Regions from separate parts of the Halomonas qaidamensis genome, predicted to be linked through region 1. Evidence: predicted binding sites of a transcription regulator. Region 1 holds the regulator's gene; each other region holds the start of a gene.
The links. Region 1 encodes PhoB, which activates phosphate uptake and scavenging genes when phosphate is short. Its sites were predicted from a motif close to TGTCATANNNNTGTCANA; they were not measured.

Region 1 (4,537 bases):
AGTTTCTGCAAGCTCGCTGCGCGGCGTTAAGCCGGTGGCCAGTAACGCTATGTCGGCAACATAGTGGTCGCCATTATCAAGGTGCAGCGATAGGGCATTGTCGGGGTTAAGCGTCAGTGTTTGTAGGGTGCGCCCTAAAGCAAGCTGAATACCTGCTGCTTGAAAAGCGTTACCCAGTGCTTGGCCTAACGGTTCGGGCAGTAGACGTGGCAGTGGCGCGCGCTCTGGCGCAATAAGGGTGACTTGATGGCCGCCAGCATATAAGTCATTAGCGAATTCACAGCCCACCAAGCCAGCCCCCACAATTGCTACCCGTGCAGGCGCTGCCGCCAAGGCATCATAAAAGCGGCGATACTCGTCTAAATCGTTCACCGTAAAGCACCGTTTGGCGACGTTTTCCGGCACGCTAAAGGGTGTACGTGGCGCCGCGCCAGTCGCTAGTACAAGGTCATCGTAGTGAAGCTGATGACCGTTACTGAGTACTATGCGCTGGTTATCCACATGCAGGTGTACGACCTGGGTGTGGGTAATTAGCTCGGCATTAAGCTCTTCGGCAACGTCGCGGGCGCTGCGCTGTGCCAGCTGGTCGGGCGTTAAGCGCTTCGCAAAGCCGGTGGAGAGCAGCGGTTTACTGTAATCATCGCCGCTATCCGCGCTGATGAGGGTAATGGTGCGTGTATCGCCTTGCCGGCGCAAGGCTCGTGCAAGGCCAATCCCCGCCATGCCAGTGCCAATAATAATCAGCGCTGAATGTGAGTTGGACAGTAGTTGTGTATCGATTGCGGGCATGCAGTCACCAAAAGTCGGTGGAACAAAAGCCAGTATGGTCACCATGTTACACTAGCTCTATATGTATTGACCGCCTCGGAGACCCTGGTGAACGCCCCTACTTTTCGGCAAGCCTCTCTAGTCCCTCACCAACTCGTTACTCATCGACTATTTACTCATTGGCTACCCGTTGCGGCGGCTCGTCCTGGGATGAGCGCCCCGTGGTGGCAGTGGGTAGCCTCGAAGGATTCCTTGACAACACGGCTAACCGTCGCAGGCGACATCAAGGCGTTTCGGGTGCAACTGCTGCGCCAAACGGTTGGTTTTCCCCTGCGTGATGAAGCGCTGGCGCTTGGCATTGCCCCGCGACGCTATGCCTGGCTAAGGGAAGTGGCACTGTGTGTGGGAAATAAACCTTGGGTGGTTGCGCGCTCGGTAGCGCCACTTAGCCAGTTACAAGGCAAAGGCTTGGAAGGGCTGGGCGAGCGCTCGTTAGGCAGTTGGTTGTTTCGACAGCCCGATCTAGTGCGTGGACCGCTTTACGCTACCCGCCATCAGCCACGTTTTGTCGTCGAACAGTCTGCGCTATTGGCAGACAGTGTATGGGGGCGGCGCTCAGTGTTTCAGCACAGCGGACTGTCGCTATTGGTACAGGAATACTTTTTATCAAGCATGGCAGATGATCTTGACCTGCCTTCGCGCTAGGCTAGTGCCAGCGTATTCTTTTTGAGAGGTAAGCATGGATCGTTCTCTGTTGCGGCCAACGGGATGGGCCCGAGTGGCAGATTTTTTACATTTAATGCGCTTAGATCGCCCGATTGGCACCTGGCTACTGATGTGGCCAACGTTATGGGCGCTTTGGATAGCGGCTGACGGTGTGCCTGAGCGTAATGTGCTGCTAATTTTTATTGCTGGTGTGTATGTGATGCGTGCCGCGGGCTGCGTGGTCAATGATTACGCTGACCGTCACTTTGATGGCCATGTAAAGCGCACTAAGCATCGCCCATTAGCCACTGGGCGTATCAGTGAAACCGAAGCGCAGCTACTGTTTATCGCGCTGGTTGCCGCCGCTTTCGTTTTAGTGTTGCTGACCAACTGGTTTACGGTGCTGCTTTCAATCGGCGGTGTTGTTTTAGCGTTTATTTACCCCTTTATGAAGCGGTATACCCACTTCCCACAAGTGTTTTTAGGAGCGGCGTTTTCTTGGGCGATCCCCATGGCATTCGGTGCAGTATTGGGGTACGTTCCGTTTGAAGCGTGGCTGTTGTTTAGTGCGAACGTTTTATGGACAGTGGCTTACGATACCCAATACGCCATGGTCGACCGCGACGATGACCTTAAAATTGGCATTAAATCTACCGCGGTGCTGTTTGGTAGTGCTGACCGCTTTATCATTGGTGTGCTGCAAGCAGCGACATTGTTGCTACTTGCATGGGTGGGAATACGTGTTGGTTTGGGAGGGTTTTTCTGGCTTGGGTTAACGGGGATGGCCGCTACGTTTGCCCACCAACAGCGGCTAATTGCTGGCCGTGAGCGTGACCGCTGTTTCCAAGCATTTCTAAACAATCACTGGTCTGGCTTATTGATTTTTGCAGGAATAGTACTGAGTTGGTGGCCAATCACTGGCTAAATATCGTCTTTGTCATAGAATTGTCATCAAGTCATGGTGTTATCGTCATTGACATGTCACTGAACTGTTTTGTTGAACTGTTCTTTCGAACCAGTTTTCATTGAACACCGTGAGGCCCCTGGAATGACCGCCAAGACCGTTTTGATTGTCGATGATGAAGCGCCTATCCGCGAAATGATCGCCGTGGCGCTTGAAATGGCTGACTATCGCGTACTTGAAGCGGATAACGCCCAGGATGCCCACGCCATGATGGTTGACCATCAGCCAGATCTACTTTTGCTGGATTGGATGATGCCCGGTACCAGTGGTATTGAACTGGCAAGGCGTTTGAAGCGTGAAGAAGCGACAGCAGAAGTGCCTATAATCATGCTAACCGCCAAAGGCGAAGAGGATAATAAGATTCAGGGGCTTGAAGCTGGCGCTGATGACTATATCACCAAACCTTTTTCGCCCCGTGAGCTGGTAGCGCGCTTAAAAGCAGTGTTACGCCGTACTACGCCTCGTGGCGTCGAAGATCCTATCGAAATCAATGGCTTGCTTTTAGATCCTGTCAGCCATCGGGTGAGCGCTTATGGCAAAGCATTGGAAATGGGGCCGACAGAGTATCGTTTGCTGCAGTTCTTTATGACCCACCAAGAACGCGCTTACACACGTAGCCAGTTACTTGATCAAGTGTGGGGCGGTAACGTGTATGTTGAAGAGCGTACCGTAGACGTCCACATTCGTCGTTTACGCAAGGCCCTCGGGGAAGCCCACCAAAACCTTATTCAAACGGTGCGTGGCACTGGATACCGCTTCTCTGCCCGGGTGTAACCGTGCGTTTGTGGAGCCGAGAACTGTGGCGCTTTGTTTTGTGGGCAATGCTAGGCCTTTTCCTAGGGTGGCTGGTGGCAGTTCCAGGCATCGGTCTAGCGGCGGGCCTTACCGTTTGTCTTGGCTACCATTTACGTCAACTACGTGCGCTATTTAAATGGTTAACGCTTCATCCCCATGATGAACCCCCCGCAGCGAACGGGATATGGGGTGAGCTATTTGATCGCTTGTATCGCTATCAAAAAAGCCAACGGATTACCCAGAACCGCTTACGCGCGACGTTGGCACGTATTCAGGAATCATCTGAAGCAATGCGTGATAGCGTAGTTATGTTGGACCGGCATGGTGACCTAGAGTGGTGGAACAGCGCAGCGACAGAAATGCTGGGCCTACAAACGGCTCATGACCGTGGCCAGCACATTACCAACCTGCTTCGTGACCCAAGATTTATCAGCTATTTTAACGCGTGTAAGTACGGTGAGCCGCTAACCTTGACGTCGCCCATCGATGAACGGCGCATCCTTCAATATCAAATTACCCTTTATGGCGATGATGAACGCTTAGTAATGGCGCGAGATATTACTCGCCTCCATCGTTTAGAGCAGATGCGTCGTGACTTTGTGGCGAACGTTTCCCATGAGCTACGTACCCCGCTTACAGTGTTAACGGGGTATTTAGAAACCTACGGCGAGCTGAAAGATCAGTTGCCGCCGCGGTTAGGTCGCGGGATTGGCCAGATGGAAGAGCAGACTAAACGCATGCAAAATTTGGTCAATGATTTGCTGCTACTTTCGCGGTTAGAAATTGATCAAGGGGGAGAGGATCACCAACCGCTAGCGGTAGGACCGTTACTCGATAGTATCCGCCGCGATGCGCTTGCACTTTCTAATCAACAACACAGTGTTCATGTTGTGCTTGAGAGTGATGCGCGGCTCATTGGTAGCGAACAAGAGCTGCATAGTGCTGTTTCTAACCTTGCCTTTAACGCTGTGCGGTATACCCCAACAGGAAGTCAGATAACGCTTCGCTGGAAAACGCTACCAAATGGTGGCGCCTGCATTGACGTTGATGATGACGGTGAAGGGATAGACCCGGTTCATATTCCACGCCTAACAGAGCGCTTTTACCGTGTTGATAAAGGGCGTAGTACAGCGACGGGTGGCACGGGCCTTGGCCTTGCGATTGTGAAGCATGTACTACTAAGACATGATGCACTGCTACACATTGAATCCCATCCTGGCGAAGGAGCCCTCTTTCGCTGTGTTTTTCCCTCCTCCCGGATTGTTGAAAACGAGCATAGCCTGACATAGGGCTTGTAAATACAAA
Region 2 (4,537 bases), 520 kb from region 1:
CACCACTCACCACCAACGCCTTTGCAACGTCTGTGCTACAAATTCTTTCAACAGGTGCTGCTGCTGAATTAGAGCGTCGCCGCGACCATCGGCATATGCACCGCCTCGCTTATACCGATGGCACCACCGGTTTACCCAACCGCGCGCGCTTCATTGAGCTATTGGCTAGTATGGGAAAAGAAGCTACCCGGCAAAATCACTCTCTCTCGTTACTGCTAATAGATATTCGGCGCTTTAAAGAGGTAAACGATTTACATGGTCATCAAGTAGGCGACCAGTTATTGGCGACCGTAGCCAAGCGGTTGCAGCAAGCCAATTTTCCCAAGTGTGCTGTTGCGCGACTGTCTGGTGATGAGTTTACGATACTCTTGCCCAGTGTAGAGGATGTTCATCTCCAAGAAATAATGCTGCAGCTATGTGAGATTATTAAACGTCCCATTCAGCTTGAGCATCGCGTTTTTAACCTTGATGTCAGTGTTGGTGTTGCCAGTTATCCTAACGATGTATCGGACGCTGGTGAGCTGTTTAACGCAGCCAGCATTGCCCTGCATCATGCAAAACGACGTGACAATAGCGTTTGCCCCTATACACAGACGATGCGGCATGCCTTAGAGCGTCGACAATGGATGACCGAGCGATTGCATCAAGCTATTCTTGGGCATCGTTTGGAGCTCTACTTCCAACCCCAGTTTAGTCTGGCAGACAAAACCCTAACCGGGGCTGAAGCGCTTTGTCGCTGGTATGACCCTGAGTGGGGATGGGTAAGCCCTGGCGAATTTATCCCTTTGGCAGAAGAGCGTGGCCTAATCCGAATGCTGGGCGATTGGGTGTTGGAGGAAGCGGCAAGCCAGCTAGGCGTTTGGCAAGCCAAACACACGCCATTGCCGGGTAAATTATCCATCAATATTTCTGCCCAACAGTTTGCCGATCCTCAATTAACCGCGCATGTGGCTAAGTTGACCACCGGTGTACCGCCGGGTGCGATTGCATTAGAGCTAACCGAAAGCGATTTTATGCGCGATCCCGATCAAGCGGTCACGATTACTCATTCGATGCGGCGGGCAGGCTATGCGCTGTTTATTGATGACTTTGGCACGGGCTACTCATCACTCTCTTATTTACGTCGTTTCGCTGCAGATGCGTTAAAGATAGATATTTCGTTTGTGCGTGACATGCTGGATAACCATCATGATCGTGCGATCGTGCAAACAATTATCGCCATGGCCGACACGCTAGATATGAAAACCCTCGCAGAAGGTGTTGAAAGCCCGGCTCAAGCCGATTTGCTAGCAAAAATGGGCTGCAGCGAAGCACAGGGCTATTGGTTTGGACATCCCCTACCTGCCGATGAATTTGCGGCAACGTGGTTAACGCCATAATTTTCACTGTCAGGCACCATGATCAGCAGTTTTTATCGGCAACTCCGATTTTCAGTCAGGGCGTCATCGTCTTGTCATCGTCGTTGGCATACGCTACGCGCCGCCGAACTCGTGAAAAAACGAACTCGTGAAAAAAGGAGTGCCTCATGCGCCTTGCCCTGTTTGACCTTGACGACACCCTCCTGGATGGAGACTGCAGTGACCGCTGGAATTTATGGATGATCGAGCAGGGCTGGATCAGCGACGCCGAAACCTTTATAGCCCGTGCCGAGCAGATGCAGCAGGCTTATCACGCCGGTAAGTTAAAGTTAGAGGAGTACTTAGCAATGACCTTGGCACCGCTGCGGGGTCGCCGGGTGGTGGATGTGCAAAAAGAAGTTGAGCGCTTTGTCGCTACTCATTTGCAGCCACGTATTTTTGATCAAGCGTGGCGCTGCTTGGAAGCACACCGTCAGTCAGGCGACACCCTGGTGCTCATTTCTGCGTCATCGCATCACTTGGTCGCACCGATTGCGACGATGTTAGGGATTGAACATGTGTTGGCGGTAGAGCTGAGTGTTGAACATGCGGCAAGTGGGGCGAACTACACCGGCCATAGCAAAGGCGTGCTCTCTTACCGCGGGGGAAAAGTGCTGCGTTTTCAACAGTGGTTAACCGAGCAAAACATTACCCCCAGTCATACCATGTTCTACTCAGATTCTCGCAATGATATCCCGCTACTGCAGTATGTCGACTGCCCAGTGGCGGTTAACCCTGACCCCGTGCTGGCGGAGGTCGCTAGTGTGGAAGGGTGGCGGCGTTTAGACTGGCGAATGGCAGCGTCGTCAGGCGCTTCATCGGCCAACGATCTATCAGGAAAATCGGCGCATGCCTGATGCTTACTATTTACAGTTAACAGAGCAACTTCGTTATTTAATCACTCAGCATGCCACGCAGTGGGAAGGCAAGTTACCCGCAGAACGAGCGTTGGCAGAGCGCTTCTCTACGACCCGCGTTACGTTGCGCCAAGCGTTGGCACAACTGGAGGGAGAAGGGCTTATTCACCGCAGCAACCGGCGCGGCTGGTTTATTTCACCGGCTAGGCTGGTGTATGACCCCACCCGGGATGCAGGTTTTAACGACTATGTGCGCGCTCAGGGGCGGCAACCACGTACAGCGGTTCTGATGCTTGAAACCCGCCCACACCTGGCGGCTGCCCGTGCCCTGGAACTGGCTGATGACCAGCCGTTCCACCATATTCGCCGTCGCCGTTACGTGGATGATCGCGCTGTACTGGTGGAGTCGCTTTGGGTAGTGCCAGAGTGTGCGCCCGAGCTATTAGATATCTACAGCGGACAGTCGCTATGGGGGCTGTTAAGAGAGCGTTGGGGGCATCACTTGGCCAATCGCTCAATACGCATGGTGTCTGAAGCGTTGTCGCCCTTAGATGCTGAAGAGTTACTTGTTGCCCCAGGCACTGCAGGGCTGAACATTTGTCGCGCTATTTTTGACGATCAACAGCGCCCCATTGAGTTTGATGAGGAGCACTGGCTGCATGACTCTCTGTGTATCAGCGTTGACCTTTCTGGTCAGCAATAGCGCGCGGCGATGATGGCGGCTATGTGATAACGCCCGTAAAGGGTCACAATACAACTTCAAAAATCGGTCAAACAAGCGTCATCGCACTGTCATTTAATGTCGGCAAACTCCTGGTCTATACCAACACGCTGGGAGCCTACCATGTCGACACTTCACCGCTTTTTCCAACCTAATCAGATGGCAACTGCTTTGCTTGCGACAGCTGCTGTTGCCTTCTCTTCTATGGCCAGCGCCACTGAGTTAACGGTGTACACCGCCGTTGAGTCAGATGACCTGCAAAAATACGCCGAACGCTTCAATGCCGCCCACCCCGATATCACTATTAACTGGGTGCGAGACTCTACGGGCGTGATTACTGCGCGTCTGCTGGCAGAAAAAGATAATCCCCAGGCAGACGTTATCTGGGGCTTAGCCGCTACCAGTCTGCTGGTGCTTGAAGAAGAGGGCATGCTTGAACGCTACGCCCCCGCTGGCGTTGAAAATCTCGATCCCAAATTTATTGATGCGGCATACCGTAACGGTGAAGACCCCGCGTGGGTAGGCATGGACGCCTGGGTAGCGGCCATTTGCTACAACACCATTGAGGGCGAGCGACAGGGTGTGCCCATGCCGACCTCCTGGGAAGACCTGACCCAGCCTGAGTTTGAAGGGCATGTGATCATGCCTAACCCCAACTCCTCCGGCACCGGCTATCTGGACGTGGTCAGCTGGATGCAGCTGTGGGGTGAAGAGCAAGGTTGGGACTACATGGACCGTCTGCATAACAACATTTCCCGTTACACCCACTCTGGCTCTGCTCCTTGCAGCCTGGCGGCCACCGGGGAAGCAGTGGTTGGCGTGTCATTTGCCTTCCGCGGGGCACGTTTGAAATCCCAAGGTGCACCGATTGAAGTGGTCTTCCCTGAAGAGGGTCTTGGCTGGGATATGGAGGCTGCCGCTATCGTTGCGGGTACCGCCAAACAGGAAGCTGCACAAACGCTGATGGATTGGGCCGTTTCCCGTGAGGCTAACGAACTCTATAACGAAGGCTACGCCGTAGTGGCCTACCCAGGTGTGGCGCAGCCGATTGAAAACTACCCCGCTGACATTGCGGATCGCATGATTGATGCCGATTTCCAGTGGGCCGCGGTTAACCGTGAGCGCGTGCTGGCAGAGTGGCAGCGCCGCTACGACGGTAAAACCGAACAGTAAGCACGAATCAGTTGCCCCGGCCAAGGCCGGGGCTTGGAGATGTTATGCAGACCACACTGACATCGCCGCTGACGGCTCACTCGGCGGCGAAACCCCACTTACCCTCTGCGCACCTAAGCATAGATGGCGTCACTAAGCGCTTCGGTAGCTTTACCGCGCTGGACAGCATTGCGCTACAGATTCAGGAAGGCGAGTTTGTCTGCTTTTTAGGGCCTTCTGGCTGTGGCAAAACAACGCTATTGCGCACCATTGCAGGCTTAACACAGCAAACATCAGGTAGCCTAATTCAGCGTGGCAAGAATATTTCCACGCTGCCCCCGCAGGCGCGGGATTTTGGCATTGTGTTCCAATCTTATGCGCTGTTTCCCAATCTGACGGTGTTCGATAAC
Region 3 (4,537 bases), 510 kb from region 1:
CCTTGGACGGTAGATAACCGCGCTGATAGAATGGGTATTCGTCTCACTGGAGCACCGCTGCGCAGCTCACTGAGCGGCATTATTTCCGAAGGCATTCCACTTGGCGCCGTGCAAATCCCACCCGACGGCCAGCCGATTATTTTGATGAATGATCGCCAAACCATCGGCGGCTACCCACGCTTAGGTGCACTTACACCCATGGCCTGTGCCCTGCTTGCTCAATGCTTACCAGGAACAGAGGTGCGTTTGCGCCCGATCAGTGCCAGCCAAGCGCAAGTCGCTTATCGGAATCAGATGTGTGTATGGCAATAAAACAGGCTGCCTAAAATAGAAAAGGCATCCAACGGGATGCCTTTATTAACAGTGGCGTTACTCACTCTTAAGCGCCAACAATACCGCCATCTTCACGGGTAATCACCAGCGTCGCAGAGCGTGGAATAGCGCTTCCCCCCTCAGGCCAGTGACTAATAAAGTTGCCAGCGGCAAAGTCATCCGCAGGGGTCGTGGCTCCTGGATGCTGGACGTTAACAAACATGGTGCGCTGGTCAGGTGTTGTCACTACGCCGGTGATCTCCTGGCCTATTGGCCCAGTCAAAAAGCGTTTTATTTCGCCTGTTTCTGGGTTAGCGACCAACATCTGGTTATTGCCAAAGGCTTCAAAGATACCGGTATTCATTACCGACTCGCTGACGTCCGTTTGTATCCATACCCGGCGGTCAGGGTCGATCCATAAACCGTCAGGGCAGCAGAACATATTGTCGTCATTTAAGGTGTTACCTGCGAGATCACGACTGCTTTCTTGGTCTCCCCCAAGTACAAACAGATCCCACTGGAAGCGTTCACCAGCATGGCTGCCCTCTTCTTGCCAGCGAATAATATGCCCGAAGTTATTGTTGGCGCGCGGGTTGGCAGCGTCTTCATCGCCCTCTTCACGGCGGGTGTTGTTGGTCAGGGTAAAATATACCTGCCCAGTGACAGGGTCGACTGCTCCCCATTCAGGGCGGTCCATTTTTGTGGCACCGACAACATCCGCAGCGCTGCGCGTATTGACTAAGATATCCGCCAGATCTGCAAAACCATTGTCGGGCGTCAAACCGTTCTGACCAGGCGCAAGCGCTAGCCACTCACCGCTGCCATCTTCATTAAATTTGGCAACGTATAAGGTACCTTCATCCAACAGTGAGCCATCCGCGGTTGCAGCTTGGTACGGCTGACGAGAAACAAATTTATAGATGTACTCAAAGCGAGCGTCATCCCCTGAGTAAGCAACCACTGGCTGCCCTTCCACCGCAGGCGCGAAAATAACGCCTTCGTGGGCAAAGCGCCCAAGATGGGTGCGCTTGACAGGAGCAGCGTCCGGCGACATGGGGTCAATTTCAACCATCCAGCCAAAAGTATGCGGCTCGTTGCGGTAATCGTCAGTCGCACTTGCCCCTTTGCTGCTCGCATCAAAACGGGCAAACATATCATCTTCGCGATCAGCACGATGCCATTGGTAGCGCCCTGTCTCACGCGTTTCTATCCCATAACGGGTTTGCCTGCGGTCAATATCAGCATCGGTATTGGCGAAGTAGCCCGCCCAATTCTCTTCCGCAGCCAAATAGGTGTTCCACGGGGTAACGCCATGAGCACAGTTATTAATCGTGCCGCGCGTCATGGTGCCGTCAGGGCTGTAGTGTGTTTTTACGTGGTCAGTCTCAGCTACTGGCCCTGAAAGTCGCATCGGCGTTTGTGCAGTCACACGGCGGTTTAGCGCATCCTGCACAACGCCCCACTCACCGCTCTCAGCCTGGCGAACACGTACCAGCGTGATGCCATGGGCATTCATTTCCTTGATGACTTGGTCAGCATCGCGGCTGCCATCCGCATGCTGAGGGAAACCATTACGATCTAATGACAACCCAGCAGCCGCGGCATGTAAAAAGCGCGGTTCAACGTACTCATGGTTAAGCACCAGCAGGCCATCGGTGGAACTGCCGTTTAGTGGGAAGAAGTGCATGCCATCGTGATGGCTTCCTACCTGCTGGGCTTGATCGTCGCCACTGCCATTGTGAGTAAAAGCAGGCATATCGCCACTAATCGGCGTTCCCCACGGAATAAAGCTCTGTACACGATAACCGTCAGGCACTACCACTTTATCTGCCGCGCTGACCGGTACTGGCTTAAACCCAAGGCTAGGCGATGAAACACCCTCCTGTGCTGCAAAGGCATTATTAAAGGGCAGTTTGGTTGCCATCAACCCGGCAATCACCGTAGCCAGGCCACCCTTCAGCACGCCCCGCCGAGTTAACCGCTTTTCGAGCACATCGCCAAAATAAGCATTGTTAGAGACGTTGCTAAGGGGTTCGTCACCTTCTGCGAGAACTACTGAAACCTTACCTGGAACAAAATGCCGCTGCGCCATAAGAACTCTCCCTTTAAAAAAACCACTGTGGCTTAACGCCGACAAATCCAGGAGATAAGAATCAGCAATGTTTATGAACGGTAAGTGACACTGCAGTTAAACTTACGTGTTATATCGAACCAAAAAAAACCCGCATCTTTTCGATGCGGGTTAGAACAAGCAAGGCGTTGCTTAGAGTAATGGTTACTTCAACATTTATGCCACGTCGAAGCGGTCTGCGTTCATCACTTTTGTCCAGGCAGCGACGAAGTCTTTAACAAACTTCTCGCCATTATCGTCCTGAGCATACACTTCTGCGTAAGAGCGCAGCAGTGAGTTAGAGCCAAACACTAGGTCAACACGCGAAGCGGTCCACTTCACGGCACCCGTGGCACGGTCGCAGATTTCGTAGGCGTTGTTACCCACCGGCTTCCAGCTATTGCCCATATCGGTCAGGTTAACGAAGAAATCGTTGGTCAACTGGCCTTCACGGTTGGTAAACACGCCGTGCTTGGTGCCGCCATAGTTGGTGCCCAGCACCCGCATGCCACCCAGCAGCACGGTCATTTCCGGTGCAGTCAGGCCCATCAGCTGGGCGCGATCCAGCAACATCTCTTCAGGTTTGACGATGTAGTCTTTCTTCTGCCAGTTACGGAAACCGTCGGCAAGCGGCTCCAAGGGTTCAAAAGAATCTACATCGGTCATTTCGTCAGTGGCATCACCTCGGCCTTTGAGGAACGGTACGTGTACCTCATAGCCCGCGGCTTTAGCCGCTTTTTCGATAGCCACGCTGCCTGCCAACACAATCACATCGGCAATGCTGGCACCGGTATCAGCAGATATCTGCTCATACACCTTAAGCACATCAGCAAGACGTTCAGGCTCGTTGCCCTGCCAGTCTTTCTGTGGTGCTAGGCGAATGCGGGCACCGTTGGCGCCACCGCGCATATCAGAACCACGGTAAGTGCGCGCGCTATCCCACGCGGTGCTGACCATGTCGCTGATGCTTAGGCCACTCTCAGCGATTTTCTGTTTAACCACTTCTTCACAGTAATCGGTGCTGCCAGCAGGCACCGGGTCTTGCCAAATCAGATCTTCCGCCGGTGCTTCCGGGCCGATATAGCGCGCTTTCGGTCCCATATCACGGTGAGTCAGTTTGAACCACGCTTTCGCGAAGGTCTGCTTAAAGTACTCAGGATCGGCCATGAACTTTTCGCAAATGGCACGGTACGACGGGTCCATCTTCATCGCCATATCCGCATCGGTCATGATGGGGTTGTGACGAATAGAAGGGTCGGTTGCATCAACCGGCTTATCTTCTTCTTTAATATCGATAGGCTCCCACTGATGGGCACCGGCAGGACTTTTCTTCAACTCCCACTCGTAGCCGAACAGCAGGTCAAAGTAACCCATATCGAACTTGGTTGGGTTGGTGGTCCAAGCGCCTTCAATACCGGAAGTCACGGCATTGCTCGCTTTACCGTCCATGTGCGGATTGTTCCAGCCAAAACCCTGATTTTCGACATCAGAGGCTTCCGGCTCGGCACTTAGCGCACCGGCATCACCATTACCATGGCATTTACCCACGGTGTGGCCGCCCGCAGTTAGCGCGGCAGTTTCTTCGTCGTTCATCGCCATACGGGCGAAAGTAAGACGCACATGCTCTGCCGTCATAAGCGGATCAGGCTGACCGTTCACCCCTTCTGGGTTAACGTAAATAAGCCCCATTTGAACCGCTGCAAGCGGGTTTTCCATGGTGTCCGGCTTGGTAACGTCACCATAGCGCTCGTCAGAAGGCGCCAACCACTCTTTTTCAGCGCCCCAATAAATGTCTTTCTCTGGGTGCCAAATATCTTCACGGCCAAACGAGAAACCGTAGGCAGGCAGCCCCATGGACTCGTAAGCCACGGTGCCTGCCAAGATCATCAAGTCTGCCCAGCTAATTTTATTACCGTACTTTTTCTTGATTGGCCACAGCAAACGGCGCGCTTTATCAAGGCTGACGTTATCCGGCCAGGAGTTCAGTGGCGCAAAACGCTGGCTACCGGTACCACCGCCACCACGGCCATCAGCAATGCGGTAGGTGCCCGCAGAGTGCCATGCCATGCGAATCATTAAGCCACCGTAATGGCCCCAGTCGGCTGGCCACCAGGC
Region 4 (4,537 bases), 870 kb from region 1:
AGTCCTTCAACGTCGAACCCTTCAACGACGAACCCTTCAACGACAGATGTTACTAGTGGACATACGCCTAGCAAACCTTCTGTGAATGAAGGCGTGGCTACCAATAGGCCAAAGGTGCCAAGCACGCAGCCGGGGCTAGCAGGTTCTAATACGCCTTCTGGGAATACCCAAGGTAATGACACTAACCTACCACCGCGGCCATAACGAAACGCCGCAGACGCGGTAAGCGTGCTGGTTAGAAGCGGCGCTACTTTTTGTAGCGCCGTTTTACTTCCACGTTTAGCCTGCCTTCACCCAGCCGTAGCGAGAGCTTCTGGCCTGGCACGGTGTCTTCTGCCCGACGGATAACATGGCCCTTTTCATCCTGGGCAATGGCATAGCCGCGCCCCAATACTGCAAGCGGGCTGATGGCATTTAGCTCACGGGCAGCACTACTCAAGCGTGCCTGACGTACTTCCAACGCCCGCTGCATAGCGCTGGCTAAACGGCGCTGTAGCTGGCTAATACGCTCTTGCTCTGCACGGTGCAGGCGTGCCATGTCTTGGCTGGCTAAGCGCTTGCTTAACTGCGTGACCCGCGTTTGCTGCTGCTGAACGCTTTGCTGCATTGCGCGCTGCAGCCGTTGATAAAGGGCGGTAACGTGTTGTCGCTGGCGGTCAAGCTGCTCGCCAGGATGGCGAAGCCGGGCGCGTAAGGTATCCAGCCGCTGGCTATCGCGCTCTAAGCGTGCCTGCATGGCACGACGTAAGCGGTTTTCTAGCTGCGACAATTGCTGCTTTAGCGCTTGCTGGTCAGGCACTAAACGCTCAGCCGCCGCTGACGGGGTAGGGGCACGCATATCCGCAGCGAAATCCGCTAGGGTGACATCCACTTCGTGACCCACCGCTGACATCACCGGCAAGCGTGAGTGAAAAATCGCCCGTGCCAGATGCTCGTTATTAAATGCCCACAAATCCTCTAAGCTACCGCCGCCACGGGTAATTAGCACCACGTCCTGGTCAGGGTCTAAGCGTGCCTGTCGGTTTAATAACCCCAGTGCGGAAATCATTGCAGGGGCGGCCTCGGCACCTTGTACGGGCACCGGAATCAACGTGACATCAGCCAGAGGCCAGCGCGCTGCCAGCACCGCCAATACATCGCGAATGGCCGCGCCGCTGGCAGAGCTTAAAATCAAAATCTTGCGGGGTGGAAAGGGCAGTGAACGAGCATTGGCAAACATGCCTTCGCTTTCCAATTGCACTTTTAGCCGCTCATATGCCGCCAGTAGCTCCCCTAAGCCTGCCGCCTGCACGGCCTCGGCAATCAGCTGATAGTCGCCGCGCGGTTCGAACAGCGAGACGCGCCCGCGTAGTTTTACCTGATCGCCATCGCGCATGGGTGCGGCAACAAACCTTGCCCGCTGGCGAAATAGCGCACAGCGAATTTGCGCGCGGTCATCCTTCAACGTGAAGTAAATATGCCCAGAGGCCGGGCGAGAAACGTTCGAAAGCTCGCCTTCCACCCATACCTCACCCATGTTTCGCTCTAGCGCTTTGCGAGCCTTGAGATTGAGTTCGCTGACTGAGAAGATGGCGGTGTTTGAGGCGGTCATGGAGGCAGGTGTCGTCCAACGCTTGCGGTGCGATAGTCAGTGTTAGGGTGCAACCATTAGACAATACGCTAACCTGTCTCAGCAAACGTATTCGCCAGGGTGCTTAGGTTTGCAGCCGTGAGGCGAATGTTCACCGTTTTGTTTTGCATTCGTCATCAAAGTGTCACATAACCGTGCTAAGTTGCTCGCCGACACAAAACTGTCATCAAAACGTCATACATAGATTGTCCACCAACACGGCAGACCACTTATGTCGAATCTCGGACCTTCCACCGATCGTCCTGCTCTTGCTCGCGAGGTGCCGCGTGAGGTGCCCGCGTGGTTACGCGGTATTTATGCCGGCCTGTGCCTGTACCTGTTCCTGGCTGCACTTAACGTGCTGGGCGCGGGCCTGGGTACCTTTGGTAGCGACAGCGACCTTCTGACCCGCGCCTTCGCTTTTGGCGCGAACCCCTTTATTGCCTTGATGGCAGGGGTGTTGGTTACCATGGTCGTGCAGAGCTCGTCGTTCACCTCGGCGCTGATCGTCACCCTGGTGGCTAGCGGCGAGATGACCCTGGGCACTGCTGTTTTTGCCATTATGGGCGCCAATATCGGCACCGCCGTTACCGGTGTCATCGTGGCCCTGGCGAACGTGCGGATCAAGCGCAACTTCCGCCGCTCGTTCACCGCGGCGCTGATGCACGACTTATTCAATATTCTCACGGTTCTGCTGATCTTCCCGGTGGAGTGGCTGACGGGAATGTTCCATGAGAATGGTTACGGCATCTTTACACGGCTAGCCGGTTGGGTAGCGGAGCTGATTGGCTTGGAGGAAGTTGCCAAGCCCAGTAGTCCGATTAAGGTAATCACTGCTCCCATTGTTGATGTCGCTAATTGGCTGGGGGCTTCCCTGATGCCTAGCGTGGCGGCTGCTGGCCTGTTCGTCGCGGGCTTAGGCCTGCTGCTGATGTTCGCAGCGCTGGTCTTTATGGTGAAGAATCTGCGCGGTGCGCTGTTGCGCCATATGGATGGCCTCTTCCGCACCTATTTCTTCCGTACCGATGCGCGGGCCTACGGGGTCGGGGTGGTGTCTACGGTGCTGGTGCAATCGAGTTCTATTACCAGCAGCCTGATGGTGCCCTTGGCGGGAGCGGGCGTGGTGCGTCTACGCCGAGTGCTACCCTTTATGATGGGGGCCAACCTGGGTACCACGATTACCAGCGTACTGGCGGCTACTGCTAATCCTATCGCTGCGGCGATGACGGTGGCGCTGTTTCACGTTATTTTTAACTTAACCGGTACCGCCATCTGGTGGCCGCTACGGGTGATTCCACTGCGCATTGCCACCTGGTATGGCCGCTTGGCTGGTAAGCAGATCCGCTACGCTTTTATGTTCCTGATTGGCGTATTCCTGGTGGTGCCGGTGGTCGGCATTACATTGACCGAATTATTCATGCGCCTGCGCTAAGCGCGGCCAACCGAGGGGTTTCCCATGTTTAAACAGCTTTATAGTGCGCTTACCTCGGAAACCAGCATCGATCAGGCCTACGCAGACCTGACCAAGATGCTGGAGCATGGTGCTTGGATGTTCGCACGTGCCAACGAGGTGCTTTACAGCACAGTGCCTGCCGAAGACGTGCGGCAGCCGCTTTATCAGCGTGATGTGGCGGTCAACGAGCTTGAGCGCTCTATCCGCCGCAAGGTGTTGCGCCATCTGACCGTTAATCCCGGCCACGATGTGGCTATCTGCTTAGCGCTGATGAGCGTTGCAAAAGATGCCGAGCGCATTGGCGATTACTGTAAAAACGTCTTTGAAGTTGGCGCTTTTTACAGTGAAGGCTTTCACGTAGATCATTATCAAAAGCCCTTGGATAAGATCTCCGAGCGTTTATCTGGGCTGTTTAAAGAGCTCATTGCGGCTACACGAGACTCAAACGAAGCCCAAGCTCACCGTATTATCACAGCTACCCGCGACATCGGCGGAATCTGCGATGACCTCATCGAAGCGCTGCTGGGTGAAGAAGAGGCGGTTGAGTTTCATGAGGCCGTGGCGTATTCGCTGTTGGCGCGCCACTACAAGCGGGTTTCTTCCCACTTGGCCAATATTGCCACAGCGGTGACTGGGCGTTTGGAGGATCTGGACTTTCCCAGCGAGGCCGATGACCGCGCGCTAGATTAACGTCGCCTAGGTTGAAAAAGACAAGCAGCTCCCTTTAGTGGTGCTGCTTGTTTTGTATATGCTCCCATCGCATTGCTGGCACACCCCTCCAAACGTTATAATAGCGGATTAACTTTCCACGCCCCACTTCCTCTTCAATCAGGGTGTTGCCGCTATGCTACGTATGGCCCAAGAAGCACTTACGTTCGATGACGTACTCCTCGTTCCCGGCTTCTCCGATGTTCTGCCCAAGGATGTCAGCCTCAAAACCCGCCTGACCCGCAATATTTCACTCAATATCCCGCTGCTTTCCGCTGCAATGGATACCGTTACCGAAGCGCGTCTAGCAATTGCGATGGCTCAGGAAGGCGGCATCGGCATTATCCATAAGAGCATGACCATGAGCCAGCAAGCCGCTGAAGTGCGCAAGGTTAAAAAGCACGAAAGCGTGATTGTAAAAGACCCGGTTACCGTTAGCCCTAAGGCGAAGCTGGATGACCTGCTGGCGATGGCGCGCGAGAACGGCTTCTCTGGCTTCCCCGTCGTAGAAGGCGAAACCCTGGTGGGTATTGTGACCGAGCGTGATATGCGCTTCCAGCCCAACCACGGCGACAGCGTTGCGGACATCATGACTCCCCGCGAGCGGTTGGTGACCGTTAAAGAAGGCACCGACCTTGAAACCAGCAAAGCCAAAATGCGCGAACACCGCATTGAGAAAATGCTGATCGTCGATGACGAGTTCCACCTGCGCGGTTTGGTTACCTTCCAGGATATCGAAAAAGCCCGTACTTACCCGATGGCTGCCA

Region 2: a site for PhoB is predicted at 3,034-3,051, ahead of K1Y77_RS14270 (putative 2-aminoethylphosphonate ABC transporter substrate-binding protein). Genes of this name have one in related genera too.
Region 3: a site for PhoB is predicted at 2,477-2,494, ahead of K1Y77_RS14335 (PhoX family protein). Genes of this name have one in related genera too.
Region 4: a site for PhoB is predicted at 1,792-1,809, ahead of K1Y77_RS03745 (Na/Pi symporter). Genes of this name have one in related genera too.

The regions. Positions count from the first base shown of each region.
Region 1 is NZ_CP080627.1:3,694,889-3,699,425, reverse strand. Features, by position in the region: gene K1Y77_RS16675 (NAD(P)/FAD-dependent oxidoreductase) at 1-789, opposite strand, end outside; gene K1Y77_RS16670 (chorismate--pyruvate lyase family protein) at 877-1,473, shown strand; gene ubiA (4-hydroxybenzoate octaprenyltransferase) at 1,508-2,398, shown strand; gene phoB (phosphate regulon transcriptional regulator PhoB) at 2,522-3,211, shown strand; gene phoR (phosphate regulon sensor histidine kinase PhoR) at 3,214-4,521, shown strand.
Region 2 is NZ_CP080627.1:3,171,913-3,176,449, reverse strand. Features, by position in the region: gene K1Y77_RS14285 (EAL domain-containing protein) at 1-1,379, shown strand, start outside; gene K1Y77_RS14280 (HAD family hydrolase) at 1,526-2,254, shown strand; gene K1Y77_RS14275 (UTRA domain-containing protein) at 2,247-2,957, shown strand; gene K1Y77_RS14270 (putative 2-aminoethylphosphonate ABC transporter substrate-binding protein) at 3,099-4,148, shown strand; gene K1Y77_RS14265 (putative 2-aminoethylphosphonate ABC transporter ATP-binding protein) at 4,193-4,537, shown strand, end outside.
Region 3 is NZ_CP080627.1:3,186,306-3,190,842, forward strand. Features, by position in the region: gene K1Y77_RS14330 (5-oxoprolinase subunit C family protein) at 1-312, shown strand, start outside; gene K1Y77_RS14335 (PhoX family protein) at 380-2,404, opposite strand; gene katG (catalase/peroxidase HPI) at 2,600-4,537, opposite strand, start outside.
Region 4 is NZ_CP080627.1:796,171-800,707, forward strand. Features, by position in the region: gene K1Y77_RS03735 (DUF3618 domain-containing protein) at 1-204, shown strand, start outside; gene xseA (exodeoxyribonuclease VII large subunit) at 248-1,591, opposite strand; gene K1Y77_RS03745 (Na/Pi symporter) at 1,842-3,041, shown strand; gene K1Y77_RS03750 (PhoU domain-containing protein) at 3,066-3,752, shown strand; gene guaB (IMP dehydrogenase) at 3,907-4,537, shown strand, end outside.